Regions from separate parts of the Sagittula stellata E-37 genome, predicted to be linked through region 2. Evidence: riboswitches for the same ligand, from Rfam matches in the RefSeq annotation. Region 2 holds a riboswitch; each other region holds the start of a gene.

Region 1 (9,522 bases), 270 kb from region 2:
CTCGATCAGCGCATAGCCGTCGTCGAAAAGCGAGGGGTCGCCACGGAACTTGTTGATCAGGAAGCCCTCGATCCGCGCGTTGTCGCCGGGTGACAGCACCGCCTGCGTGCCCACCACCTGCGCGATGACGCCGCCGCGGTCGATGTCGCCGATCAGCACGACGGGCAGGTCCACGGCCTCCGCAAAACCCATGTTCGCAATGTCGCCGGCGCGCAGGTTGACCTCTGCCGGGCTACCCGCGCCCTCGACGATCACCAGGTCATGGCGCGCCTTCAGCCGCGCGAAACTCTCGCGGACATGACCCAGCAACTGCGGCTTCAGGGCGGCGTATTCGCGCGCCTTCACCGTCGCCAGCCGCTTGCCCTGCACCACGACCTGAGATCCCACGTCGGTCTCCGGTTTCAGCAGAACAGGGTTCATGTCGGTCAGCGGCTCCAGCCCGCAGGCCCGCGCCTGCAACGCCTGCGCGCGGCCGATCTCGCCGCCGTCGACTGTCACGGCGGCGTTGTTCGACATGTTCTGCGGCTTGAACGGCGCCACCGAGAGGCCGCGCCGCAGCGCCGCCCGACATAGCCCGGCCACCAGCACCGACTTGCCCACGTTGGACCCGGTGCCCTGAAGCATCAGGGCGCGCGTCATTCCGGGTCACGATCCCCGGGCAGCGGGAGCTGCGCAAGGTGATACTCCCGGGCGAACCGCGACGCCGGCCGCGCGACGAACAGGGCGGAGCCCACGGTAAAAAGCCAGGTCGCCGGGTATTGCGTGTCTTCCCAGAAGAAGAGGATGGATCCGAAGAGAAACGCGAGCCCCGCGCAGAGGTCGATGACGGTATAGATCTTCTCGTAGAAGCCGTAGACCTCCTCGTGACGGGAGGTGGCGTCCTGCAGCCGTTTCCTGAACATCTGGCGGTGGTCCTCGCTGGTTTCGGGATAGTGACATCCACCGTTACCAGCCTTGAACGCAGGGTCAACGCGCCGAAACCATCTTGGCATGCCGAAGCGCCCGCCCGCGAACCCACGACCGGCCACTGTTCGTTCCGGCAAGAACCGCCGAAGCAAGTCCGTTGTCTCGTTGACCGCTACCGGAAATCTTCGCGCACCGGTCATGTCCCGTGGTGGCAAGCAATGAGCTAAACGTCGACCTTCCCCAGGCCAGGCGCAACGCCATCCACACGGCGCCGCTCCCAGGGACGCCCCGGCCTCACCCAATTCCGAAGACAGGCACCAGGGGCAGAGAGCGCATTGCAGAAATTCCGCTCGCCGCGCCCACTGATCCAGCCGGAACAGCCTGCCCGTTTCCCTGACGCACGTCCCCACACGTCAAACGGCGCAAACGGCCCGGACAGGATGCCTCCGGCGGAGGTATTTTTCGCCAAGATGAAGGGGCGGGTCGGACACCGCGCCTCGGGCCTTCGTCGAAGGGGGAGGCGCGGTGCCTTCACCTTGGGCGGTCATCGGGACCTCTCCCTGTACCGCCCGGCCAGCCTCTCCGATTCCGATTAAAGAAGTCTTGCCTTCATCTTGGTCCAAATACCTTGGGGGTCTGGGGGGAACCCCCAGCGGGTCGGGTCGCCGCAGGCGAGCCGAAATCCGGCGCCACAATCTCAGAACTCGACGCCCTTCTGCGCCTTCACCCCTTCACGGAACGGGTGTTTGACAAGCGTCATGTCGGTGATGAGGTCCGCCGCCTCGATCAGTTCGGGCTTGGCGTTGCGCCCGGTCAGGCAGACATGGGTCATCGGCGGTTTCTGCTCCAGCAGGAACCCCACCACGTCGTCGATGTCGAGATAGTCGTAGCGCAGCGCGATGTTGATCTCGTCGAGCAGAACGAACTGCACTTCCGGGTCGAGGATCTGCGTCTTGGCGATCTCCCAGCCGTTTTGCGCCGCCGCGATGTCGCGTTCGCGGTCCTGCGTCTCCCACGTGAACCCTTCCCCCGACACGAAGAACCGGCACTCCGCCGCGAAGCGTTCGCGCAGGAACGTGCCTTCGCCGGTGGGCCAGGCGCCCTTGATGAACTGCACCACCGCACAGGGCATGCCATGCGCGATGCAGCGCATGATCATGCCGAATCCGGAGGACGACTTGCCCTTGCCGGTCCCGGTATGGACGATAATCAGGCCCTTCTCCTCCGTCTTGGTCGCCATCATCCGGTCGCGGGCCGCCTTGATCTTCTTCATCTTTTCGGTGTGGCGGGCGTTTTCGTCTTCGCTCATGGCGCGGGCTCTCCTTGACATTGCCGGGCGTCCGGCGCATCAGCCGGAGTGCTGGTGCCTGTGTCTAGCAGGTGAAAAGGGAATGCGCAGCCCCGCGTCGGGGTCAGGCGCAGCCGCCCCCGCGACCGTGACCGGAAAGGGCCCGAAGCCACTGGCGACATCGCCGGGAAGGCCGGGTTCCGTTGGGATCGGCAGGACTGCCTGCCGCCCAGTTCCGCAAGCCGGGAGACCTGCCAGTGGCCGCGCCGTGGAAGGGGCGGAGGAACGAAACCGGACGGGGTGATCCGGGGTCGGGAGAGGGCCTGTCTTGGCCCGTGCCCCGCTCAAGGTCCCCCCAGATGCGCGAGGTCGCCATGCCGTCAGAGACCGAACTTCTGGTCTGCGTGAAGTGCCGCCGGGGGCAGGACATCCCCGCCGACGACCGCCGGCCCGGGCAGGCGCTCTACGATGCCCTTGCCGACCGGCCTTTGCCCGAGGGCCTGCGCCTGACCGCCGTCGAATGCCTGCAGAATTGCGATGCCGGTTGTACCGTCGCCCTGCGCGGCGGCGACCGCTGGACCTACGTGTTCGGGAATGTCGACGAGGCGTCGCATCCGGACATGCTGCTCGACGGCGCGGCGCGCTATCACGCGACCGGCGACGGGTTGATCCCGTGGCGCGAGCGTCCCGAACACTTCAAGCGCAACTGCGTGGCGCGTATTCCGCCCCTGACCCCGAACACCCCTGTGGAGGCCGACTGAATGACCGATCTAGCCAAACTCCCCGTCACCGTGATCACCGGCTTCCTCGGCTCCGGCAAGACGACGCTGGTGCGCCACCTGATGCAGAACCCCGGCGGCCGCCGCCTGGCCGTGGTGGTCAACGAATTCGGCGACGTGGGCGTGGACGGCGACATCCTGAAATCCTGCGCCATCCCCGACTGCCCGGCCGAGAACATCATGGAGCTCGCCAACGGCTGCATCTGCTGCACCGTGGCCGACGACTTCATCCCCACCATCGAGGCGCTGATGGCGCTCGACCCGCGCCCCGACCACATCCTGATCGAGACCTCCGGCCTCGCCCTGCCGAAGCCGCTTCTGAAAGCCTTCGACTGGCCCGACATCCGGTCGAAGATCACCGTCGACGGCGTGATCGCGCTGGCCGATGCGGAGGCCGTGGCGGCGGGCCGCTTCGCTCCCGATGTGGCGCGGGTGGACGCGCAGCGTCTGGCCGACGACAGCATCGACCACGAGACGCCGCTGAGCGAGGTCTTCGAGGACCAGATCTCCTGCGCCGACATCATCCTGCTGACCAAGCCCGACCTCGCCGGACCCGAAGGCGTGGCGAAGGCCAAGGCGATCATCGCCGCCGAGGCACCGCGCCCGCTGCCGGTGGTCGAAGTGGCCGAAGGTGTGGTCGACCCGCGCGTGATCCTCGGGCTGGAAGCCGCCGCAGAGGACGACATGGACGCGCGCCCCTCGCATCACGACGACCACGACGATCACGAGCACGACGACTTCGAATCGGTCGTTGTGGAGCTGCCGGAACAGGACAGTCCCGCCCAGCTGGTCGCCGCCATCGAGCGCCTCGCGAAGGAGCAGAACATCCTTCGGGTGAAAGGGTATGCCGCCGTCAAGGGCAAGCCTATGCGCCTTCTGGTGCAGGCGGTGGGCGCGCGGGTGCGTCATCAGTACGACCGCCCGTGGAAGCCGGACGAGGCGCGCGTCAGCCGGGTCGTGGTCATCGCGGAACATGACGACATCCAACCCGAGGCCATCGGGGCGGTCCTCGGGGCCGCGCCTGTCGCCGCAGAATGACGTAAGGTAGGGCGGGGCTGTGCGCCGCCTTTCCGGGAACCGCCGATGCACGTCATCTTCCGCGAAAGCCACGGCCTCGAAGAAAGCGAGACGCCGCAGGACCTGGGCCAGAGCCCGGCGGACCTCGTCGTGCTGTCGTTCTCCGACAGCGACCTCGGCGCCTTTGCCGAAGGCTGGCGGCGCGGCGGCGGGCCAGAGGGGCGGATGCCCACGCTCCGTCTCGCCAATCTCGCCGCCCTCAGGCATCCGCTGTCGGTCGACACCTACGTGGAACAGACGCTGGAGGGCGCGAAGGGCATCCTGATCCGCCTGATCGGCGGCGTGCCCTACTGGTCCTACGGCCTGCAGCAGGTGCTGTCGCTGGCGCAACAGAAGGGCATCGCGCTGGCCGTGTTGCCCGCCGACGGGCGCGAGGACACGCGCCTCGACGAGATGTCGACTCTGCCGGTGTCGACCCTGCGGCGGCTGGCGCATCTCTGCGACGCGGGCGGCACCGTGGCGGCGCAGGCGGCACTGGCGCAACTGGCGCTGGCGGCAGGCCTTTATGCCGGGCCTGTGCGCGGGGCCAAGGGTTTGCCGCCGCTCAGCTGCTGGACACCCGAACACGGCGTGACCTGTCCGGTGCTGACGCGGGTGTCCGGCAAGACCCCTCTGGCGCTGGTCTTCTACCGCTCCTACCTCGTCTCCGCCGACCTCGCGCCGATCCGGGCACTGTACGAGGAGTTTGCCGCGCGCGGCTTCGCCGTCACTGCCTTCTTCGTCCCGTCCCTGAAGGCGCCCGAAGCGGCAGGCTGGCTGCGCCGTCAGATCGCCGCTCTGGCCCCGGCGGCCATCGTCAACGCCACCGCTTTCTCCGGCAAGGGCGCGGACGGCACCTCGCCGCTCGATGCCGCCGACGTGCCGGTCTTCCAGTGCGTGCTGTCGACCTCCGACCGCAAGGCCTGGGCGGAAGCCGACCGGGGCGTGTCTCCCGCCGATCTGGCCATGCACGTCGTGCTGCCGGAGGTGGATGGCACCATCCTGGGCGAACCCGTCTCCTTCAAGGAAACCGGCGACCGGGACTCCGACCTGCAGTTCGCCCGCGCCGTCCACGCCGCACATGATGAAGGCATCGCCGCCCTCGCCGACCGGGTAGAGGCGCGCCTGTCGCTCGCCCGGCGCGCGCCCGGCGACCGCCGCCCGGCGCTGATCTTGTCGACCTACCCGGGCAAGGACTGGAACATCGGCCACGCCGTGGGCCTCGATGCGCTGGCCTCTGCCCGATCCATCCTCGACGACCTGCGCGACGCCGGTCACGCCGTGACGGACGCCCCCGCCGACCTGCCCGCAGAGCTTCTGGCCCGAACCGAAAGCTGGCCGCTGCGCGCCTATGAGGCCGCTCTCGCCAATTTGCCGCAAAGTCTGCAGGACGACCTCCACGCCGCATGGGGCGAGCCCGACACCGACACGCTTGTCCGCGATGGCGCCTTCCGCTTCGCCGCCATCCGCTGCGGCCGCGCGACGGTCGCGCTGCAGCCCGAACGCGGGAGGCCGGAAACCCGCGACGACGACTACCACGACCTGTCGCGCACGCCCTGCCACGGCTACGTGGCCTTCTACCTCTGGCTGCAACAGCAGGCCGACGCGCTGATCCACATCGGCGCCCACGGCACGCTGGAATGGCTACCGGGCAAATCCGTGGCGCTCTCCGCCGCCTGCTGGCCGAAGGCGCTGACCGGCACCCTGCCGGTGATCTACCCCTTCATCGTCAACGACCCCGGGGAAGCCGCGCAGGCCAAGCGCCGCCTGGGCGCGCTGACCCTTGGCCACACGCCCCCGCCGCTGCGCGAAAGTGGAACCCCCGACCGGCTCGCCCGGCTCGAGGCACTGCTGGACGAATTCTCCAACGCCGACGGGCTCGACCCGCGCCGCCGGGACCGGCTTCAGGCCGACATCCGCGACGAGGCGCAGGCGCTGGGGGTGGAGGACGACCTCGGCCTCGACCGCGCCGCCTCCATCGCCGAGGCGATCACCCGCATCGACCGTTTCGTCTGCGACGTGAAGGAAAGCCAGTTCGGCGAGGGCCTGCACGTTTGGGGCCGCGACGACCTTTCGGCGCAGGCCTCCCGCGATCCAACCGGATCGCCCGAGGCCGAACGCCGCGCCATCCCTGCGGCCCTCGACGGGCGCCGGATCGCACCCGGTCCGTCGGGGTCGCCCTACCGCGGCCGCCGCGACGTGTTGCCCACGGGACGAAACCTCTTCACCACCGACCCGCGCTCCGTCCCGACCCGCGCCGCATACGCGCAGGGCGTGAAACTGGCGGAGGAGCTGGTGCGCCGCCATCTGCAGGACGAAGGCGACTGGCCGCGCGGCCTGATCGTCGACCTCTGGGGCTCTGCCACCATGCGCACGGCGGGCGAGGAATTCGCCATGGCGCTGCACCTGCTCGGCGTGAAACCGGTCTGGGACAAGGGCTCCGAACGCGTCTCCGGGATCGAGGTGCTGCCCATAGCCGAACTCGACCGCCCGCGCATCGACGTCACCCTGCGTGTCTCCGGCCTCTTTCGCGACGTCTTCCCGAGCCTCTCCGCGCTCTTTTCGCAGGCCGTCCGTGCGCTGGCGCAACGCGACGAGGCGCCGGACTGGAACCCCTTCGGCGGGCGCGCCGATCTCGCCCGCGTCTACGGCCCGGCGCCGGGCAGCTTCGGCCTGAACATGGGTGACACGCTCGACGACTACAGCGACGCGGGCCGCCGCGCGGCGGGCGAGGCCTGGCTTGCCGCCTCCGCCTTCGCGCTCGATGGCGACAGCGCCACCCGCGATGCCCGGGGCATCGCCGCCAGGGTCGCCGCCGCCGACAGCTTCGTGCACCTGCACGATCTGCCGGAAACTGACCTGCTCCTCGCCATGGACTTCGTCGGGCACGAAGGCGGCTTTGCCGCCGCCCAGCAGGTCACCGGAGGCAATGCCGCGCTCTGGCACCTCGACAACACCGACCCGGCCCGCCCGCGCGCCCGCAGCCTGCCCGAAGAGATCGCCCGCATCGTGCGCGCCCGCGCCGCCAACCCGGCCTGGATCCGGGGCATGAGGCCCCACGGCTTCCGTGGCGCGGCGGAAATCGCCGCCACGCTCGACCACATGGCCGCCTTCGCACATCTCGCCCGGGCGGTTCCCGACCATCTCTTCGATCTCTACCACGAGGCCACGCTGGGCGATCCGGAGACCGACACTTTCCTGCGCGAGGCCAACCCCAGGGCCCATGCGGCAATGCAGGCCCGCTTCGCGGAGCTGCACCGGGCGGGCCTCTGGAGCAGCCGCCGCAACTCCATCCTCGCCGATATGGCGACCCGTATCGAAGGGGCCGCCGAATGACCGGCAACTCTCCCCAGGTGCGCGGCTGGTGCCCCGGGGCGCTCCGCCCCATGGCCTCCGGCGACGGTCTGGTGGTGCGTGTCCGGCCCCACTTCGCCCGTCTCACGGCGGCGCAGGGGCTGGCGCTCTGCGCGCTGGCGACGCGCCACGGCGACAGCGGGCTGGAAATGACCAACCGCGCGAACCTGCAAATCTACGGCGTGAGCGCAGACGACCACCCGGCGCTCCTCGACGGGCTGCGTGGGCAGGGCCTGCTCGACGCGGACGCGGAAACCGAACGCCGCCGCAACGTGCTGGTCGCCCCGGCTCATGCCGGGGGCGATCTGACCCACCGCCTGACACAGGCGCTCTACGATGCACTGGACCGCCTGCCGGACCTGCCGGCGAAGGTCGGCTTCGCCGTTGACACCGGCCCGGCGCCGGTGCTGACGAACGACCCCGCTGACTTCCGCCTCGAGATGTCCGCCAATGGCCTGATCCTGCGCACCGACGGCGCCGACAGGGGGCTGCCTGTCACAGAGTGCGACGCCATCCCCAAACTCATCGCCCTGGCCACCCTCTTTGCCGAAACCCGGACACCGGACCAGCGGCGCGCCCGGGCCTGGGCCGCCGCGGGCGGTCTGCCGGACAGCTGGCAGACCACGCGCCCCCTGCCTTCATCTTGGCCGAAATACCTCGGGGGTCCGGGGGCAGAGCCCCCGGCGGGTCGGCCCGGCGTCAGCCGGGACGAAACGGCAGGCTACGCCGCCCCCTTTGGCCGGATCGGGGCCGCCGGCCTCGCCGACCTCCTCGCGCGCAGCGGGGCGACCGTGCTCACCGTCACCCCCTGGCGTGTCTTCCTGCTGCACGGCGGCACGCCCGTCGACCATCCGGATTTCATCACCGACCCGGACGATCCGCTGCTGACCGTCTCCGCCTGCCGGGGCGCGCCCTTCTGCCCGCAGGCCACGGTCGAGACCCGAGGCCTCGCCCGCCGCCTCGCGCCGCATGTGCGCGACCTGCACGTCTCGGGCTGCGCCAAGGGCTGCGCCCGCGCGGGGCCTGCCGCCGTCACCGTCACGGGACGGGACGGGGCCTATGACCTCGGTCAGGGTTGCGCAGGCGAAACCCCCCGGCTATCCGGCCTCACCGCCGATGCCATCATCCAGGACCTCACCCGCCCATGACCTACCAGTATGAAACCGACGGGGCCGCCATCTACCGTCAGTCCTTCGCCACCATCCGGGCCGAGGCCGATCTTGCCGCCTTCGCTCCCGACGAAGAACAGATCGCCGTCCGCATGATCCACGCGGCGGGCATGGTGGGGCTGGAGCGTCACATCCGTTTCTCGCCCGGTTTCGCACCGGCTGCCCGCACCGCGCTGGAAAACGGCGCGCCGATCCTCTGCGACGCGCGCATGGTCTCCGAGGGCATCACCCGCAAGCGCCTGCCCGCCGACAACGCCATCGTCTGCACCCTGCAAGACCCGGGCGTGCCCGCGCTCGCGGCCAGCATGTCCAACACCCGCTCGGCGGCGGCGCTGGAACTCTGGCGCCCGCACCTGGGCGGCGCGCTGGTGGCCATCGGCAACGCGCCCACCGCGCTCTTCCACCTCCTCAACATGCTCGAAGACCCGGACTGTCCGCGCCCCGCCGCGATCGTCGGCTGCCCCGTGGGGTTCGTCGGCGCGGTGGAATCGAAGGACGCGCTCTGGGCCGACCAGCCGGTGCCCTGCTGCATCGTCGAGGGCCGCCTCGGCGGCAGCGCGATCACGGTCGCCGCCGTCAACGCCATCGCGAGCCGCGCCGAATGACCGCGCGGCACGGCACCCTTTTCGGCGTGGGCCTCGGCCCCGGCGCCGCGGACCTGATGACGGTGCGCGCCGACCGGCTGATCGCCAACGCCCGCCACGTCGCCTACTTCCGCAAGGCCGGGCGCACTGGTCATGCGCTCACCATCGCCGCGCCGCTCCTGGCGAAGGACGCGATCCACTTCCCGATGGAATACCCGGTCACCACCGAGATCCCGCTACAGGACCCGCGCTACAACGAAGTCCTGTCCGAGTTCTACGCACAGGTGACCATGCACCTGCGCCAGCTCCTCCTCTCCGGCGAGGACGTTGTGGTGCTCTGCGAGGGCGACCCGTTCTTCTACGGCTCCTTCATGCACCTCTACGAA
Region 2 (9,522 bases):
TCCCGCCTTTCGTCCGGTGTGCCCCTTGTCCACCATGTCCTGCAACCACCCCGGCGTCTCGGCCACGGGCACATCCAGCCCCTCGCGCAGGGATAGCGCCACTTCGAGGCAGATATCCAAACCCACGGAATCGGCCAGCGTTACCGGTCCCATCGGCATGCCGAAGGCGAGGGCCGCACGGTCCAGCGCCTCCTTGTCGTGCCCCTCGTCGAGCATCGCGAGCGCCTCCATCATGTAGGGTGCCAGGACGCGGTTCACGAGGAAGCCGGGATAATCCTTCACCCGCGCGGGCAGCCTGTCGATCCCGTTGGCAAACCGGGCAAGGCGGTCCAGCGTATCGGCGGATGCAAGATCGTGAGACACCACCTCGACCAGTGGCATCTTGCTGACCGGATTGAAGAAATGCAGCCCGGCAAAGTGACCGGGCACCGGAGCGGCAGTCACCAGCGACGACAGCGGCAGGCTAGACGTATTGGTGGCCAGAATGGCGCCGGGTTTCATCTGGTCCGCAAGTTCGCCGTAGATCTTCTCCTTCACCTCCATCTTTTCCGGCGCGGCCTCGATGATCAGATCGGCGCGGGCCCGGCCCAGCCGGTCCGGATCGGGCATGAGGCGGTCGAGCGCATCGCGCGTTTCGATCCCGCCGAGATGCCTTTTGCCGCAGATTTCGGTGGCGCGGCGGACGGTTTCGCCCAACGGCGCAAGAGCCACGTCTTCGATGGTGACACGCCGCCCCTGGATCGCGGCCCAAGCAGCAATCTCCGCCCCCATCGCCCCTGCCCCGATGACGTGCACATGGTCTATCCCGTCAGGCCCGGTCGCACCGGACTTCAGCCGCCGCCGCAGGAAAAACACGCGGATCAGGTTCTGCGCCGTTGCACTGTCGAGCAAATCGCAGAAGGACCGCACCTCCGCCTGCTGCATGGCGGATGGATCGCCGCCATGGCGCTCCCACAATTCGATCAGCGCGAAGGGGGCAGGGAAATGCGCGTTCGGCGCCGTCTTCTCGGCCTCCGCGCGCATCCTGTTGGCTGCCAGGCTTCGCGCGGCGCGGGTGCGCAGGGCGCTTGCCCGCAAGCCGCCGCCGTCGTGGCTCAGCTTGCCATTCGCGGCGGCATCCATGGCCGCTTCGACATGTCGCTCCGGCACAAGCGCGTCCAGAATCCCCAGTCGTCTGGCTTTCCGGTCGTGTGCGCTGCGCCCGGTGAGCATCATCTGCATGGCTTCCACCGGGTCGATAAGTTGCGTCAAGCGCACCGTTCCGCCGAGACCCGGGTGAAGTCCAAGCTGTATCTCCGGAAAGCCGACCTTCACCCCCTCGACGCCGATGCGGTAATCGCAGGCAAGCGCGAGTTCGAGACCGCCACCAAGCGTTGCGCCGTGAATGACGGCAATGGTCGGAACCGGCAAGGCGGCCAGCTTGTCCAGCACATCGTGCCCCTGCTGCAGCATCTCTGTCGCGCCCTGACCGCGCAGGTCGGCAAAGCCGTCGATATCGGCCCCGGCGGCGAACCCGCCGCGTTTGGCGGAGCGCAGCGCCACTCCGCGGGGCTGCGCCTGTTTCGCGTCGTCCAGCAAGACGTCCAACTCACGCAACACCGTTTCGGAGATCGTGTTGGTGCTGGTGCCCGGGCAGTCGAGCCAGAGGGTCAGCAGCCCGTCGGTCTCGGCGCGACGCCAGTTCTCCGTTTCGGGGGGGCGGGTGGCGCCGGGGGCGTCATCGGGGTCGATCTCGTTGAACAAGGTCATCACGCAGCCTCCAAAAGCATGGCGCCGCCCAGACCGCCGCCGATGCATTCCGTTGCAATTCCCCGCCTGCCCCCGCGCGCCTTCAGCGCATTGGCGAGGTGCAGCACGATGCGGTTTCCGCTGGTGCCGACCGGATGGCCGAGGCTGATGGCCCCGCCGTCGACGTTCAGGCGCCCCCGGTCGATCCGGCCAAAGGCGGTGTCGTAACCCAGTATGTCGCGGCAGAATGAGTCGTCCTGCCAGGCCGCCAGACAGGCAAGCACCTGCGCGGCGAAGGCCTCGTTGATCTCCCAAAGGTCGACATCGTCGACCGAGAGGCCGTGACGCTGCGCCAGCGGTGTCGAGGACAGGACCGGACCCAGCCCCATGATGCGCGGGTCGAGCGCCGCCCATTGCGTATCGACGATGCGGGCCAGCGGGGTCAGGCCATGGGCCTCCACGGCGGTTTCCGAGGCGAGGATGACCCATGACGCCCCGTCCGTGATCTGGCTCGAATTTCCGGGCGTTACCTTGCCGAACGGCTTTTCGAAGGCAGGGTCCAGCTTTGCCAGCTTGTCGATCGAAGAATTGGGCCGCACACCGTCGTCCACCTCGTGTACATTGCCGTCCCGGTCGAAGACCGGCAGCACCTCGCCCCTGAGCCGTCCTTCCTCCTGCGCGGCGGCAAGGCGATGGTGGCTTTCATCGGCATAGGTATCCGCCATCTTGCGATCGATACCGAAGCGGTGGGCCAGCACTTCTGCGGTCTGTCCCATGTTGAGCGCCGTGATGGGATCGGTCAGCCCGCGCTCCAACCCGATCACGGGCGAAAAGAATTCCGGCCGGACGTCTGCGATGGCTTTCGCCTTGTCCAGCGGCCCCCGTGCCCGGGCCATCTCGCCGAACCATTCGGTCGCGTCGCGGTTATAGACCAGCGGCGCATGGCTGAGCGCCTCCGTGCCGCCGGCAAGGATCATTTCATGACTGCCCTCGCGGATATAGCGATAGGCCGTGTCGATGCTCTGCATGCCGGACCCACAGTTGATCTGCACCGTGAACGCGACTTGGTTCTCTCCCATGCCAAGTCTGATTGCCGCCACCCGGGCCGGGTTCATCTCGTCCTGAATGACGTTGACACAGCCAAGGATCACGAGGTCGAAGGCCGTGGGTTCGAACGGTTGCCGCAACAAGAGAGGTCGCCCGGCCTGCACGGCGAGGTCTACGGGGGTGAACGGGCCAGGGCGACCACGGGCCTTGAGGAAAGGCGTGCGCGCGCCGTCGACGATGTATACGGGGCGGCTCATTCGGCGGCCTCCTTCCAGTCGGTCGGTGGGGTCATTTCGGGGTAGAGATCCGCCAGCTCTTCCGGCGTGTAGTCGTCCACGGCGACAACCTTCTGCACAGCCTCCTGCATTCTCTGCAGCTGGGCATATTCGGCCTCAGAGAGCAGTCCTGCGTCCAGCCCTTCCTGCGGGGTTTTGCGCACATCGCGCAGACGCTTTTCCAGAGGGGCCGCTTCCAGCACCAGCTTGTACGCCGTATCGAGCAGGCCCAGACCACTGTCGGGCTTGGGCGCGTAGTAGTGGCCGACCAGACGGCTGCGGGTGTCCGATGGCTCGTAGATCAGCTTGGCGACCTCCTCGATCACCTGATCCGAGGGACCCCGCGCATGGGCACCGGGACGTAGGATGGGCCGCAGCAGCCAGCCGACCCAGCGTGCGGGCATGTTGGCGATCACCTCGTCGAGCGCGCGACCGATCCGGGCGAAACTCGTTTCGGTGGCATGGCGCACCAAGGGCAGGTCGGCGTCGTGACGCCCGTCGTCTTCCCAACGCTTCAGCACGGCAGCCACGAGATACATCTCCGACAGCGCATCCCCCAGCCGGGCCGAGATCATCTCGCGCCGCTTCAGACCGCCCCCCAGCGTCAGGAACGCCATGTCCGCCGTCAGGGCAAATGCCGCAGACCAGCGCGACAGGCGCCGATAGAACGGTGTCGCCTTGCCTGCATCGTCGGGGGCCTTGCCACGCCCGGTCCAAGCCGACCATCCCGCGCGACAGACCGTTCGGAGGGAGTGTCCGACGTGCGCCCAGAAATGGGTGTCGAAGGAGTCGAGCGATTTGTCCGGGTCCGGCTCCTGTATCGCTTCGATTTCGTCCAGCAGATGCGGATGGGCCCTGATGGCCCCTTGCCCGAAGATGATCAGGTTGCGGGTCACGATGTTCGCGCCCTCGACCGTGATCCCGATGGGAATGGCGCGATAGTGCGACTGGAGATAGTTCAACGGACCGTCGATGACCGCCTTGCCTGAATGCACATCCATGGCATCGTTGATCGTTTCACGCATCCGGGTCGTGGCGTGATACTTCATGATCGCGGATATCACGGCCAGCTTGTACCCGTCGTCCAACGCCGCCGTCGTCAGGCGGCGGCCCGCATCGATCGTGTAGGCGTTGGAAGCGATGCGGGCCATGGGCTCCTGCACGCCGCCGAACAACCCGATGGGCAGATTGAACTGTTTGCGGATGCGGGAATAGGCGCCGGTGCTGTGCGCGGACATGGCTGCCGCTGCGGCCGACAGCGATGGCAGTGAGATTCCGCGCCCGGCGGCCAGCGCACTCATCAGCATCATCCATCCGCGCCCCGCATAGTCCGGCCCGCCGATGATATGGTCGAGCGGCACGAAGACGTCCTTGCCGGTGGTCGGCCCGTTCATGAACATGGTCCCCGAGGGCAGGTGCCTGCGGCCGGTCTCCACCCCCGGCAAATCCGTCGGAACGAGCGTGCATGTGATCCCTATGTCATCGACCTCGCCCAGCAGGTGGTCCGGGTCGCGCAGCTTCAGGGCAAGACCCAGCACCGTGGCGACCGGCGACAACGTGATGTAGCGCTTGGCCCATGTCATGCGGATGCCAAGCACCTCTTCGCCATTCCACTGCCCCTTGCAGACGACGCCTTCGTCCGTCATGGCCGACGCGTCCGATCCGGCGTCTTCGGAGGTGAGCCCGAAGGCGGGCAGTTCTTCGCCGCGCGCGAGGCGTGGCAGCCAGTGCCGTTTTTGCGCGTCGGTGCCGAATTGCAGGATCAGTTCACCGGGACCGAGCGAATTGGGCACCATGACCGTCACCGCCGCCACGACGGAATGCCCCGCGATGTAGCGCACGACTTCCGAATGGGCATAGGCAGAGAAACCGAGTCCGCCGTGCTCCTTCGGGATGATCATGCCGAAAAAGCCTTCGTCGCGCAGATAGGTCCACGCCTCGCGGGGCAGATCGCCGGTGCGCCTGTCGATATCCCAGACGTCGATCATGTCGCAGAAGGTCCGGCATGGCCCGTCGATGAAATCCCGCTCCTCGTCGGTAAGGGCGGGCGCCTTCATGCTGCGCAGCATCGTCCAGTCCGGATTGCCGGAGAACAGTTCCGCCTCGAAGTGGACGTCTCCGGAATAGACGGCTTCGGCCTCTGTCGAGGACAGCGACGGCATCGCCCCCCTCGCCCACTTCAAAATCGGCTTGGTGACGTAATTCTTTCTGAATGACATGGCGGTTCCTCCACCCGGAAAACGCCCCGGCGGTGGAAGGGTTCCTGCTGCGCTGCATTCCGGGCGGATGACGTTCCGTCGTGCGCACGTCGCGATCGAGCGCATCTGGACGGCTTTGGCGATGCACCGCGTCCGGGTTGTTTGCGATCCGGGACGGTGTTCGGCCACGCGCCCTTGGGTATCGTTGCCGGCGCCGACGGATCAACGCGCATACACTCTTCGCGGGAAGTCGACACTCATTTTATCGCGCCCGGAGATTGACGGACAAGCCGTATCCGTGCTTAACGATCCGCGATGGTTCCCGGAACGCCAGCAAGCCAACCGGGATGAAAAGGGAACACGGTGAGGATGTCCGCAAGGTGCCGAATCCGCGACTGCCCCCGCAACTGTGAGCGGAGAGCGATCCTGAGAACACCACTGGGCCGGTAGGCGGCTCGGGAAGGTTCGGGAAAGCGTTGACCCGCAAGTCAGGAGACCTGCCATCTCCGGCGCGCTCCGCGCCGCAGTCACTTTTAACCGGGCGGGGTGTCCGGCAGGAGATGTGCTATGTTTGGACGGCTCTTTGTGCCCGATGTCATCGCTGGTCTGCCCGCCCCGCATTTGTGCGGAGGGCACCATGGCAGATGCACGGATAATTCCCCTGAGACGACACGACGACGGTTGCGGCGCGGGCCGCTTTGAGGGTCCGCCCGTGGAATGGGTTCTCTTTGCCTGTTCGTCGGCCAACCTGAGCGCAGGCGGTTTCCACCGACTGGAGGCGATCTGCGCCGCGGCGACGGAACGCCCCCACATGCTCATCCGCCTAGAAGACATGGGCCGGAGCCTGTTCGAGGCGCTGGACGAGATGCGGCGCGGCGGCGCCCGCGCGATCCGGCTGCAACCCATCGGACTGCCGTTTCCAGAGAGCCTTCTGGCCTGGCTTCCCGGCGTTCTGGCCGACTGGTCTCTACGACCGGTCAATGCGGCCATCGGCGTGACACTCGGCCCAGAGCCATCCCGCATGGATGCCGGCCCCACCGAGATGCTGCGCGACCTGCTTGCCGCGCCTTCGACGTCGGTCGAAAATGTGAAACCCGCGCTCGGCAAGCCCGGCTGGGACACCCCTCCCGATTTCGACTTTCATCTGCTGGTCTGCACCGGGCCGCGTTGCCAGATGCGCGATGCCGCGAGTCTCAGCCATGTCCTCAAGGCCGAATGCGCCGAGGCGGGCATCGCGAAGCGCTGCCTGACGACGACCACCGGCTGCATCTTTCCCTGCAACAAGGGGCCCGTCGTCGCGGTCTACCCGCTAGGCGACTGGTTCCACGTACCGGACCGCGCGGCAGCCCGACGCCTCGTGCGTGAGGTGCTTTGCGCGGGGCGCGGACTGCCTGACCTGCACATCCACACCGCCCGGCTCAGCCAGCCCAGTCAACACACGACGCCCCACAGGAGCACCATATCATGAGACACCTTGCGACCACGCTGGCCCTCGCCGCCCTTACTTTTGGCCAGCCCGCCCCGGCGCAGGAGGCCGATCAGCCGATCCGCGTGATTACGTCGTTCCAGATCGACAGCATGGACCCCGAGTCCGAGGGTTTCTGGTTCCAGGAATTCGGCGTGGCCGAGTTGCTGATGGAATTCCAGCGTGATGGCTCCGTGGCGCCCTGGCTGGCCGAAAGTCTGGAACAGGTGGACGACCTGACCTGGGTTATCACGCTCAACAAGGGGGTGACGTTCCAGAACGGCCGCCAACTGGACGCGGATGCGGTGAAGCGGCTGATGGACTTCCGGCTGGCGAACAAGGCGTCGCTGCAAGGCGTCGTGCCGCCAGAAACGACCTTCGACGTCACTGGCCCGCTGGAAATCACCGTGAAGACACCGGTGCCGCTGCCCGAGTTCCCGAACGTGCTGGCCCACGAAAGCTATTTCCTGATCTACGATCTCGATGCCGTGGAGGCCGCGAACGGGGACTGGGAGGCGCTGGAACATGCCGGTATCTATACGGGCCCCTACGAGGTGACCGACCTGACTGACGCGGCCCTGACCGCCACCCGCAACGAAAACTACTGGCGTGGTACGCCGGCCATGCCGGGTGTTACCGTCACCTTCGTGACCGACCTCAATGCCCGGGTGCTGGCGATCCAGAACGGCGAAGGGGATATCGCGCTTTATCCGCAGATCTCGGCCAAGCCGGTCTACGACGCCACGCCGAACGTGAACCTCGCCTTGGGCGACCTGTCCACCGGCGGCTATGCGGCCTTCATGAACACCGAAGAGGGGCCGCTTGCGGACGTCGCCGTCCGGCGCGCCCTGATGAAGTCCATCGACTATGCCGAGGTGTCCGATGCGGTGTTCCGGGGCGCCACGGCAGAAGCAGAGGGGCTGTATTCCACGGCCTTCCCCTGGGCCGTGGCGAACTACGAACACGACCCCGAAGAGGCCGCGCGCCTGCTCGACGAGGCTGGCTGGACCCTGGACGGCGACATCCGGACGAAGGACGGCGCCCCCCTGACGGTCAAATTGGTGATCTACCCGCAACAGCCCGACCTCGTGCCCCTGTCGAACGCGCTGCAGGCCTATCTGCGCGCGCTTGGTGTCGGCACCGAAATACTGTCGGTGGACGACGTCAACGAGGCGATAACCTCCGGTTCGATCGACTGGGACATGGCGCTGCTGGGCAACGGGTCGGCCACCGTCGGCGCGGTGCAGGGTTTTCTCGCCCGCTATCTGGCCTCGGACGGCAACCGGAACTATGCGGGGTATTCCAACGCCCGCATGGACGACCTGATCGCGGCGCTTGCCGTGGAGGTGGACAAGACCGCAAGAAACGAGATCCTGCGCGAGATTCAGGGCATCCTGGTCGAAGACGATCCCTACGTGTTCAACGTGACCATGCTGCGCCCGCGGGCGCTGGTGTCGGACGCCTGGTCGACCTACGAGCCCGGTGTCGCCTGGCGGCATATCGGCTGGCAGACCGCGCCCGACGCGGTGCGGTGACGTGATCCGGGTCGCCCTTCGACGCCTTGCCCAGGCCGCGCTGACCGCGCTTGCCGCCAGCCTGCTGGTCTGGGCGATGCTGCCGCTTGCGCCGGGCGACCCGGCGTACCGGATCCTGAAATCGCAGGCGCCGGAACATGAACCCACCCCCGCCGAGATCGCCGACCTGCGCGAGGACATGGGCCTCGACCGGCCGTTCCCGGTACGATACGCGGCCTGGCTTGGGCGCGTGGTGCAGGGCGATCTCGGCGTGTCGTGGCGGACCGGCCAGCCGGTCTCGGACGAGATCGCTCGACGCCTTCCGGCGACCCTCACCTTGCTGGGCCTTGCACTGGCCGTCTCCGTTTTGGTGGCGCTGGCCCTCGCGCTGATCTCGGCGGCATTCCGGGATCGCTGGCCGGACAGGCTCATCCGTGCCTACACGCAGGTCGGTGCGGCATTGCCGACGTTTCTGTTCGGCCTTCTGGCGCTGCAATACGTCGTCGTGGGTGCCGGTGTGGGCCGGGTGCTGTCGGGCGGCACGCTCGGCATGGCCATCCTGCCCGCGTTGATCATCGGCGTCGACCGCGCGGCGGGGTGGACGCAGCTTTTGCGGGCCTCGCTGATCGACGCCATGAACAGCGGCTACGCCCAGGTGTCCCGCGCCCGTGGCGCACGATCACGGCGCACCCTGCTGATCCACGCCCTACCCAACGCGGCCCTGCCTTTCCTGACAGCCATCGGCGTGTCCATCGGGGCACTGCTGGGCGGTTCGCCGATCATCGAGGAGCTGTTCACCTGGCCCGGCCTTGGCAGCTACACGCTGGCGGCGCTGACAGCGCGGGACTTTCCGGTGATCCAGGCCTTCGTGCTTGTCTCGGCCGGTCTGTACGTCGTCTCCAGCCTGCTGATCGACCTGGCCGCCATCGCCATAGACCCCCGACTGCGCGCGGCCCGGGCATGAGCGCGATCTGGCCCCGTCTAGGCGTGGCGCGCGCCCGTCCGCCCGACACTACGCCGACCCGTAGGCTGCTTCCCCGGTTGTGGCGGCACCGCAGCGGGCGTGCGGGGCTTATCCTTGGCGGTCTGCTGCTGGCTTTCGCGCTGATCGGCATGGTCTGGACACCCCATGAACCCGACTGGCCCGACTACGCCGTGGCTTTGCAGGGTCCCGGCACGACACACCTGCTTGGCACCGACGACACCGGGCGCGACCTGCTGTCCCGGCTGATGGACGGCGCGCACCGGACTCTGGGCGCGGCGTTGACGGTGCTGGGCGGGGTGTTTGCCATCGG
Region 3 (9,522 bases), 510 kb from region 2:
GGCTATACGGTGCCTTCCTCGCCGTGGCGCTGCCGGGGGCGTTCCTGCTGTCGGCGCTTCTGGCGGACCGGATGACCGCCCAGGTCTGGGCGCGGCACAGCGCCATCGTCGACGAGATCACCGCGCAGGTCGACCCGGCGGTGGCGGTGCCTGTCGAGGGAAGCGGTGTCATGGGGGCGCTGCAGGGCGCGCGGATGGAGTTCGAGCGCTATTCGACCATGGCGGGCGCGCTTTACGAGCGGTCGGATGCGCTGGTGCAAAGCCTGATCGCGCTGCTGGCGGTGTTCCTGTTCAAGATGCTGGTTCTGCCGCTCATGATCCTCGCAGGTGCCTGGATCGGTCTGAGGGCGCTCGACGGGCGGTGACTTGCCATTCCGGGCGGGTCGGTTAGGTGTCTGGGATCATCAAGGCGAAGGGAGGCCGCAGCATGGCATTCAGGGTTTACCTGTCGGGCGAGATCCACACCGACTGGCGCGACCGCATCCGCGACGGCGCGGCGGGACTGGGCATCGACTTCGACGGCCCGGTGACGGATCACGGCAACAGCGACGACTGCGGGGTGGCGATCCTCGGGGCGGAGGACGACAAGTTCTGGCACGACCACAAGGGCGCCAAGCTGAACGCGATCCGCACACGCAAGGGCATCGCGGAGGCCGACGTGGTCGTCGTGCGCTTCGGCGACAAGTACAAGCAGTGGAACGCGGCCTTCGATGCGGGCTATGCCGCCGCGCTGGGCAAGTCTCTGATCATCCTGCAACCGGAAGAGCATGACCACGCCCTGAAGGAGGTCGACGCCGCAGCGCTGGCCGTGGCGCGGACGCCGGAACAGGTGGTGCAGCTTCTCGCCTACGTCATCACCGGCACACTGCCGGGCTGAGGAAGGAGGGCGGCGCGAAGCCCCGCCCTACCTGAGGACGCGACGGATGCGGTGTGAGTGCACGGACCGGTGTGACCGGTTGCGTGGGCTCCCGCGTGCGTTGGCCGTGCCCGGGCCCCGGGCCACGCATCGGCCAGATCGGGTCGGTGCACGTCCCTGTCCACGCGGCGCGGCGCCCCGCGGCGCGGGGCTGTGCGCCGCGCGCCTGCGAGCGTTAGTCGCGCGCCGGGATATTCACGCCGTGTTGCACCGCCGGGCGCTCGTAGAACCGCTTGACGTAGGCCACGCAGTTGGGATGGTCGTCCCAGCCCACCACGTCGCGCGCGCCGTAAAATTCGAGCGCGTTGAGCCACGGGCAGAGCGCGATGTCCGCCACGGAATACGGCCCGGCGATCCAGTCTCGACCGTCCAGCGCGCCTTCGACAACGCTCAGCAGCCGCCGCGCCTCGTTCACATACCGGGTGCGGGGAAGCGGGTCCTTCACGTCCTTGCCCGCGAACTTCCAGAAGAAACCGAGCTGCCCCAACATCGGTCCGACGCCGCCCATCTGGAACATCAGCCATTGCGTGATCTTGTGCCGCTCGGTCGCGGTCTCGCCCAGCAGCATTCCGGCCTTCTCGCCGAGATAGAGCAGGATGGCCCCGGATTCGAACAGCTCCAGCGGCGCGCCGTCCGGGCCGTTCGGGTCGATTATCGCGGGGATCTTGTTGTTGGGGTTGAGCGACAGGAACTCAGGGCTTTTGACGTCCTTGTCCGACAGGGTGATCTTGTGGGCCTCGTAGGGCAGCCCGGTCTCCTCGAGCATGATCGACGCCTTGACCCCGTTGGGCGTCGGGAAGGCATAGAGCTGGATGCGGTCGGGGTGCGCGGCGGGCCAGCGGCGCGAGATCGGATGGTCGGCAAGAGCGGTCATGATGCGTGTCCTCGTTAAGGAAGATGTCCTGGCCGACCCTAGTCCGGCATTTCCCGCTTTCCCAGCCGATCCGGCATGACATAATCCTGTTTGTGCAAAAACACCCCGCAGGACATGTGGCCAAGCATGCCGGCGCTCTTACGGAATGGGAAAATGATTAAGGAATTCAAGGATTTCATCGCCAAGGGCAATGTCATGGACATGGCCGTGGGCATCATCATCGGCGCGGCGTTCACCGCGATCGTGCAGTCGCTGGTGGGCGACATCATCAATCCGATCATCGCCTTGTTCACCGGCGGCATCGACTTTTCGGGCTGGTTCTATGCGCTCGACGGCAACGAATACGCGTCGCTCTCGGCGGCGACAGAGGCGGGCGCGCCGGTCTTTGCCATCGGCAAGTTCATCATGGCGGTGATCAACTTCTTCATCATCGCCTTCGTGGTCTTCATGCTGGTGAAGATGGTCAACCGCGCGAAGGCCGCCGCGATCCGTGAGCGTGAGGAAGGCCAGCCAGCCGAAGCCACGCCGTCCGGCCCAACGGAACTGGACGTGCTGCTCGAGATCCGCGACACGCTGAAGACACGCTGACCACGTGACGGCAGACCGGTCCCGTCCGGGGGCGGTGCACTTGCGCCAAGGGGCGGGATTTGCGATCCCGTCCGTGTCAGGTGCCTCCGTCCTCGGGGGAGAATCGGGAAGCCGGGGCAGAACCGGCGCGGGCCCGCCGCTGTGACGGGGACGGGGCGGACACATGGCCACTGGGCGTCAGTCAGGCGCTCGGGAAGGCGTCCGTTCCGGATGATCCGAAGCCAGAAGACCGGCCTGACGGCATGGCGGCCCCGCCTGGACAGCGGGGGCGCGCAGGCCTTTGGGAGGTGACCCCATGACAGGACCGGTGAACCGCCGATCCCCGGCGCCCGTTGCGGCGCGCGCGTTTTCGGACGAGGAGCGGCGGGCGCTCTACGACGTGATTGCCCACAGACGGGACGTGCGGAACGAATTCCTGCCCGATCCGGTGGACGAAGACGTGCTGCGGCGCATCCTGGAGGCGGCGCATGCCGCGCCATCGGTCGGGCTCTCGCAACCCTGGGATTTCATTCTGCTGCGCGATCCCCTGCGCCGGGCGCAAGTGCGGGCCGCATTCGCCCGCGCCAACGACGAGGCGCAGGCGATGTTCCCGCCGGACAAGCGGTCGGCCTATGCCGCGCTGAAGCTGGAAGGGATCGAGAAGGCCCCCCTGAACATCTGCGTCACCTGTGACCGGTCGCGCGGCGGACCGGTCGTGCTGGGGCGCACGCATCAGCCGGAGACGGATCTCTATTCGACGGTCTGCGCCGTCCAGAACCTCTGGCTGGCGGCGCGGGCCGAAGGCGTCGGCGTCGGTTGGGTCAGCATCCTCGACGAGGCCGACCTGCGCCCGATCCTCCGCCTGCCCGAGCACGTCCGCGTGGTCGCCTACCTCTGCGTCGGCCACGTCAGGGAGCTGTTCGACGGCCCCGAACTCGCAGCGCGCGGCTGGGCGCGGGCGCGCACGCTCGATGCGCATGTCCGCGAGGAGGGCTGGTAAGGCCAGCGCCCGGGCCGCCGTCAGCACGACGCATCCGACCGCCGATATTCAGGTCGCAACCTTCAAAGAACCCGCTGCCGGCTTCTTTGCTTCCAAAATACTCCGGAGGGGTTCGGGGAGGCAGAGCCTCCCCGACCGGTCGCCGTGCGCAGCACGGCGAAACCGCTCAGGCCGCCAGCGCGGCCGCCGGCGTGATCGCGGCAAGCCCAAGCGCCTCGCCCACCGCGGCGTAGGTCAGCTTGCCCGCATGCACGTTCAGCCCGGCCAGAAGGTGCGGATCGTCGGCGCAGGCTTTCTTCCAGCCCTTGTCGGCCAACGCCAGCATGAACGGCATGGTCGCGTTGCCCAGGGCGATGGTCGATGTGCGCGCCACGGCGCCCGGCATGTTCGCCACGCAGTAGTGCACGATGCCGTCGACTTCGTAGATCGGGTCCTGATGGGTTGTGGCCTTCGAGGTCTCGAAGCAGCCGCCCTGGTCGATGGCCACGTCGACGATCACGGCGCCGGGCTTCATCGTCGACAGTTGCGCGCGGCTGACCAGCTTCGGCGCGGCGGCGCCGGGGATCAGCACGGCGCCGATGACCATGTCGGCCTCGGCCACCATCTCGGCGGTGTTCCCGGCAGAGGCGTAGCGGGTCTTGAAGACCGAACCGAAGACGTCGTCGAGGTAACGCATCCGCGACAGGGAGCGGTCGAGCACGGTGACCTCGGCGCCCATGCCCGCGGCGACGCGGGCCGCGTGGGTGCCGACGACGCCGCCGCCGATCACCGCGACCTTCGCGGGGCCGACCCCCGGCACGCCGCCCATCAGCACGCCGCGGCCGCCGTTGGCCTTCTGCAGCGACCAGGCGCCGACCTGCGGGGCGAGACGGCCCGCGACCTCGGACATCGGCGCCAGAAGGGGCAGGCCGCCACGGTCGTCGGTCACGGTTTCATAGGCGATGCAGGTCGCGCCGGAGGCGATCAGGTCGTGGGTCTGCTCCGGATCGGGCGCGAGGTGGAGATAGGTGAACAGCACCTGGCCCTCGCGCAACATGGCGCGTTCGGGGGCCTGGGGTTCCTTCACCTTGACGATCATGTCGGCGGAGGCAAAGACCTCGGCGGCGGTGTCGGCCAGCGCGGCGCCCGCGGCGGTATAGTCTTCGTCGGTGAAACCGGCGCCGAGGCCTGCGCCTTTCTGGACGATGACCGAATGGCCATGCGCCACCGCTTCGTGTGCGGCGTTGGGCGTCAGGCCCACGCGGAATTCCTGGGGTTTGACTTCTGTCGGGCAGCCGATCTTCATGACGCGATCCTTTGAGCCTGGGTCCTGTTGGGGTGCGGCAATCTACCATGAACGGCTTGCAAAAGGGTCCGAGACTGGGGCACCTTTGCGCACCGCCGCGCACGATTGTTCGACGGTTTGCAGGCACCGCGGGAGGAATCTTCGAATATGGCGCTAGACGAGACGGATCGGCGACTGCTCAGGGTGCTTCAGCGCAAGGGCCGCATGTCGAACGCGGACCTCAGCGAACAGGTCAACCTGTCCCCCTCGGCCTGTCACCGGCGGGTGCAGCGGCTTGAGGCGGACGGCTACATCCGCGACTACGTGGCGCTTCTGGATGCGCGCAAGCTGTCGCTGCCGACCACCGTCTTCGTGGAGATCACCCTGCAGGCGCAGGCCGACGAGGTGCTGGAGGCTTTCGAGACCGCCGTGTCCCGCGTTCCGGCGGTGCTGGAGTGTCACCTGATGGCGGGCACGGCGGATTACATCCTGAAGGTCGTGGCCGAGGACACGGAGGATTACGCCCGCATCCACCGGCAGTATCTGACCCGCCTGCCGGGCGTCGCGCAGATGCAGTCGTCCTTTGCGCTGAAGACGGTATTCAAGACCACGGCGCTGCCGGTCTGAGCCGGGGCTGTCGATCGGCCCGACCGGGCCGGTTGGCCGCGTATGCCATGCGGATGACCTCTCTGCGGGCGCCTGGCGTGGATGTGGGGAGGGGGCGCTGCCCCCGTCTCCCTGCGGGAGACCCCCCGAGGTATTTTGACCAAGATGAAGGGCAGCAGAGGGCTGACGGGTGCCGGTCGCGGTGCGCAAGGCGGTCCCGTGTGGCGGGAAGCCGGGCGCTTTCTCGGGTCAGTCCTGCTTGGGGCGGTCGTCGTAGTCGCCCGAGAGGATGCGTTGCGCGTCGCCCTCGGGGTCCTCGTACTGGTTCGAACGGATCGTGAAGACGAAGAATAGGAGCCCCATGCCGCCCAGCACGAGGGAGATCGGGATCAGGTAGGTGAGAACGTTCATCGGTCGTGTGCCTTTCGTGCGGGTCGGGGCGTGTCAGCGCAGGCGCAGGGCGTTCAGCGAGACGGTGACGGAACTAGCGGACATGGCCAGCGCGGCGATCAGCGGCGAGCAGAGGCCCGCCACCGCGAGGGGCACCGCGATGAGGTTGTACCACGTGGCGATCGTGAAGTTTTCGCGGATGCGCTTCACAGCTTTGCGGGCGGTGGTCGCGGCCTCCGGCAGGGGCGCGAGGCTTTGTCCCAGAAGCACGATATCGGAGGCCACGCGCGCCGCGTCGAGCGCGGAGGCCGGCGAGATCGAGACATGCGCGGCGGTGAGCGCCGCGGTGTCGTTCAGCCCGTCGCCGACCATCAGGACCTTTGCACCGTTCTTCGAGAGCGTCTCGATCCGGGCAGCCTTGTCCTGCGGCAGGGCCTCGGCCATCCACTGGGCGATGTCCAGCCGCCGGGCCAGGGATTCGACCGCCGCCGCGGTGTCGCCGGACAACAGCACGACCGTCATGCCGGCCTGCCGGAAGGCGGCCACGGCCTCGGCGGCGCCGTCGCGCATGCGGTCGGTGAAGAGCAGGGCTTGCGGGGGGGCGTCGCCGATCCGGAGCCAGGCGGCGGTCTGGTCGGTGGCGGTGCCGCCGATCCAGGCGGCGCGACCGAGGCGCACCTCGCGCCCCTGCCATGTGGCGCTTGTGCCGTAGCCCGGGCTCTCGGTCAAGCCGGTCACTTGCGCGGGGGCGATGCCCGCGGCCCGTGCCGCCGAGGTGAGCGCACGGGAGAGCGGATGGGCGGAGCCCTCGGCCAGCGCGTGGGCGATGGCGAGGTCGGCGGTGGTGAAGGCGTCGAGGTTCACCGGCTCGGGCGTGCCCGCGGTCAACGTGCCGGTCTTGTCGAAGACGACGGTGTCGACCTGCGCCAGCCGTTCCAGCGCTGTGGCGTCCTTGATGAGCAGGCCCTTGCGGAACAGCCGTCCGGAGGCGGCTGTGGTCACGGCGGGCACGGCCAGACCCAGCGCACAGGGGCAGGTGATGATCAGCACGGCGGCGGCAATGTTGAGCGCGGTGCGCAGGTCACCGCTGTAGAGCAGCCAGCCGAGGAAGCTGAGCGCGGAGAGGATGTGCACGCCCGGAGCGTAGAGTCTGGCCGCGCGGTCGGCCAGCGAGGTATAGCGCGAACGGCCTGACTCCGCGATGGCGACGAGGTCGGCCATGCGCGCGAGCGAGGTGTCGCGGCCCACCGCGCTGGCGCGGATGGTCAGCGGGCCGGTCAGGTTGACCTCGCCCGCGCTGACGGCGGTGCCCGGCGTGCCCAGCACCGGCAGGGTTTCCCCGGTCAGCAGCGAGCGGTCGCGTTCCGACGTGCCCTCCACGATCTCGCCGTCGACGGGCATGCGGCCGCCGGGGCGCACGCGGATCAGATCGCCGATACGGAGGTCCGCGACGCTCACCTGTTCCTCGCCCGTATCGGTCACGCGCCAGGCGCGGGGCACTTCGAGGGCGGCGAGTTCCTCGGCCGCGGAGCGCGCGACAGAGCGGGTGCGGTGGTCGAGGTAGCGACCGGTCAGCAGGAAGAAGGTCAGCGCGATGGCCGCGTCGAAATAGGCGTGTTCGCCGGAAAGCGACGTTTCCCAGAGCGAGGTCACGACCGCCAGCAGGATGGCGAGGCTGATCGGCACGTCCATGTTGAGCGTTCGCGCGGCCAGCGCCCGCCAGGCATTGACGAAGAACGGCTGGGCGGAGAAAGCCACCGCCGGCAGCACGATCAGCGCGGAGATCCAGTGGAAGAGATCGCGGGTTTCGCCCGCCGCGCCGGACCAGACGGCCACCGACAGCAGCATGACGTTCATCGCGGCGAAGCCCGCCACGGCAAGGCGCATCAGCAGGTCGCGGCCCGCGCGGTCGGTCGCGGTGGCCGACAAGGCGGCGGTGTCGAGTTCATGCGCCTCGTAGCCTGCCGCCTCGACCAGCGGGATCACGTCTTCGGCGGTGAGCGCCGTGTCGCCCGACAGGCTCACGCGCTTCATGGTCAGGTTGACGCGGGCGCTGTGCACACGCGGGTCGGCGTTCAGCGCGCGTTCCACCTTAGACATGCAGGCGGCGCAGTGGATCGTCGGCAGCGAAAGGACGATATGCGCGTCTTTCGGGACCTCCATGTCCGCCAGCGACTGGGCCGCCGGTGCGGCGACGCAGGCGGGACAGGCAGAGGCGGGCGGGCGCATGGTGGCGGTCATGACGGAAGGCTTTCGCGGCTCAGGGCTGATACATTTCGAGGCGTTGTTCAAAGGCCGTGCCGTCCATCGCGGTGGCCTTGATCCAGAGATCCCAGTTGCCCTTCTCCAGTTCCTCGTGCGCGACATATGCGGTGCCGTCCCAGCGGAACTGCGGCACGCGGTCGGCCTTCTGGTGGGTCGGGCGGCCGAGGATCACGTCCATCTTGGCAGCCTGCACCGGGAGGCCCTTGTCGTCGACGATCTTCAGCACCAGCAGCCCGTCGGCGTGGCTGGCGGAGATATCCCAGCCGAGCGCCTGCTGCGCGGCGCGGCGGACGTCGAAGGTTTGCGAGGCGATGTAGGAGTGCTCCGTCTCAAGCCCGGGGAAGGTGCGCACCGCGTTGACGGCCAACGCTATGTTCACGGCGATGATGATCCCGAAGGCTGCGGCGAAGCCTGCCAGCACGTGCCAGCCGGTGAGGCGGAATTCCTTGCGGACGTCGGCCATCAGTTGGCCCTCCCGTTGAAGATGGTGTCTTTGTGGGCGCGGTCGCCGTTGGTCAGGTCCTCGACCCAGAAACGGAACTCCGTGCGTTCGGAGTCGGCCGGAGCGGACCCCTTGGGCGCCACGACGAAGACCTTTAGCAGGTAGGTTTCGTTCGCCGGGACGGTCACCGTCTCGTAGGGGCTGCCCTCAAGCTGGATGCGCAGGAAATCGCTGCCGTTCAGGGTGATCCGGAAGGGCCGATCCTCGCCATGCTTGTTCAACAGCCGGATGTCGTAGGTGTTGCGCACCGAGCCGTCCGAGAGCACCACGAAGGTCGGGTTGCGGACCGGGGCGACGGTCATCTCGATATCGGGCCGGACGAACAGGGCGAAGACCAAGCCGATGCCGACGAGGCTCCAGAGCGCGGTGTACATCATCGTGCGGACCCGGAAGACGTGCTGCCAGATCGGGCGCGGGGTGTTGCCCGCACGCTCGCGCGGCTCGTCCGACAGGGCGAGGTAGTCGATCAGGCCGCGCGGCTTGCCGATCTTGGCCATCACGTCGTCGCAGGCGTCGATGCAGAGCGCGCAGGTGATGCACTCCATCTGCTGGCCGTCGCGGATGTCGATGCCCATGGGGCAGACGTTCACGCAGGCGTTGCAGTCGATGCAGTCGCCGAGGGTGTCGCGGGCCTTGCCCTTGCCCCGTGGTTCGCCGCGCCAGTCGCGGTAAGCGACGGTCAGCGTGTCCTCGTCCATCATGGCGGCCTGGATGCGCGGCCACGGGCAGGCATAGATGCAGATCTGTTCGCGGGCGAAGCCGCCGAAGAAGAAGGTGGTCAGCGTCAGGATCAGCATCGTCGTGTAGGCGACGGGGTGGGCGTTCAGCGTCACGAGGTCGCGCAGCAATGTCGGCGCATCGGCAAAGTAGAAGACCCACGCGCCGCCGGTGGCCAGCCCGATCAGCAGCCACAGCGTCCACTTCGTGACCCTGAGACGCGCCTTGTGGAAGTCGAGCTTCTTCTGGCGGTGCAGGCGGAGGCGGTTGTTGCGGTCCCCTTCCACCCAGCGTTCGACGAGGATGAAGAGGTCCGTCCAGACGGTCTGCGGGCAGGCGTAGCCGCACCAGACCCGCCCCAGCGCGGACGTGAAGAGGAAAAGCCCGAGGCCCGCCATGATGAGCAGGCCCGCGACGAAGT

Evidence for each region. Region 2 has a riboswitch for cobalamin ahead of ABFK29_RS19500 ((2Fe-2S) ferredoxin domain-containing protein). Riboswitches for the same ligand answer to the same signal wherever they lie in the genome.
Region 1: it holds a riboswitch for cobalamin, as region 2 does, so the genes downstream of both, ABFK29_RS18270 (DUF1636 family protein) here and ABFK29_RS19500 ((2Fe-2S) ferredoxin domain-containing protein) in region 2, are expected to answer to the same signal.
Region 3: it holds a riboswitch for cobalamin, as region 2 does, so the genes downstream of both, bluB (5,6-dimethylbenzimidazole synthase) here and ABFK29_RS19500 ((2Fe-2S) ferredoxin domain-containing protein) in region 2, are expected to answer to the same signal.

Annotation. Positions count from the first base shown of each region.
Region 1 covers NZ_CP155729.1:3,822,341-3,831,862, reverse strand. The annotation lists gene ABFK29_RS18285 (cobyric acid synthase) at 1-639, opposite strand, end outside; gene ABFK29_RS18280 (YrhK family protein) at 636-902, opposite strand; gene cobO (cob(I)yrinic acid a,c-diamide adenosyltransferase) at 1,604-2,215, opposite strand; cobalamin riboswitch at 2,251-2,467, shown strand; gene ABFK29_RS18270 (DUF1636 family protein) at 2,569-2,955, shown strand; gene cobW (cobalamin biosynthesis protein CobW) at 2,956-4,011, shown strand; gene cobN (cobaltochelatase subunit CobN) at 4,057-7,365, shown strand; gene ABFK29_RS18255 (hypothetical protein) at 7,362-8,531, shown strand; gene ABFK29_RS18250 (precorrin-8X methylmutase) at 8,528-9,157, shown strand; gene ABFK29_RS18245 (precorrin-2 C(20)-methyltransferase) at 9,154-9,522, shown strand, end outside.
Region 2 covers NZ_CP155729.1:4,089,749-4,099,270, forward strand. The annotation lists gene ABFK29_RS19485 (3-hydroxyacyl-CoA dehydrogenase NAD-binding domain-containing protein) at 1-1,749, opposite strand, end outside; gene ABFK29_RS19490 (acetyl-CoA C-acetyltransferase) at 1,749-3,032, opposite strand; gene ABFK29_RS19495 (acyl-CoA dehydrogenase) at 3,029-5,269, opposite strand; cobalamin riboswitch at 5,548-5,767, shown strand; gene ABFK29_RS19500 ((2Fe-2S) ferredoxin domain-containing protein) at 5,886-6,716, shown strand; gene ABFK29_RS19505 (ABC transporter substrate-binding protein) at 6,713-8,248, shown strand; gene ABFK29_RS19510 (ABC transporter permease) at 8,250-9,191, shown strand; gene ABFK29_RS19515 (ABC transporter permease) at 9,188-9,522, shown strand, end outside.
Region 3 covers NZ_CP155729.1:3,578,976-3,588,497, reverse strand. The annotation lists gene ABFK29_RS17075 (hypothetical protein) at 1-365, shown strand, start outside; gene ABFK29_RS17070 (YtoQ family protein) at 428-877, shown strand; gene ABFK29_RS17065 (glutathione S-transferase family protein) at 1,092-1,790, opposite strand; gene mscL (large conductance mechanosensitive channel protein MscL) at 1,944-2,378, shown strand; cobalamin riboswitch at 2,440-2,630, shown strand; gene bluB (5,6-dimethylbenzimidazole synthase) at 2,674-3,357, shown strand; gene ald (alanine dehydrogenase) at 3,524-4,642, opposite strand; gene ABFK29_RS17045 (Lrp/AsnC family transcriptional regulator) at 4,790-5,248, shown strand; gene ccoS (cbb3-type cytochrome oxidase assembly protein CcoS) at 5,477-5,638, opposite strand; gene ABFK29_RS17035 (heavy metal translocating P-type ATPase) at 5,672-7,858, opposite strand; gene ABFK29_RS17030 (FixH family protein) at 7,878-8,345, opposite strand; gene ccoG (cytochrome c oxidase accessory protein CcoG) at 8,345-9,522, opposite strand, start outside.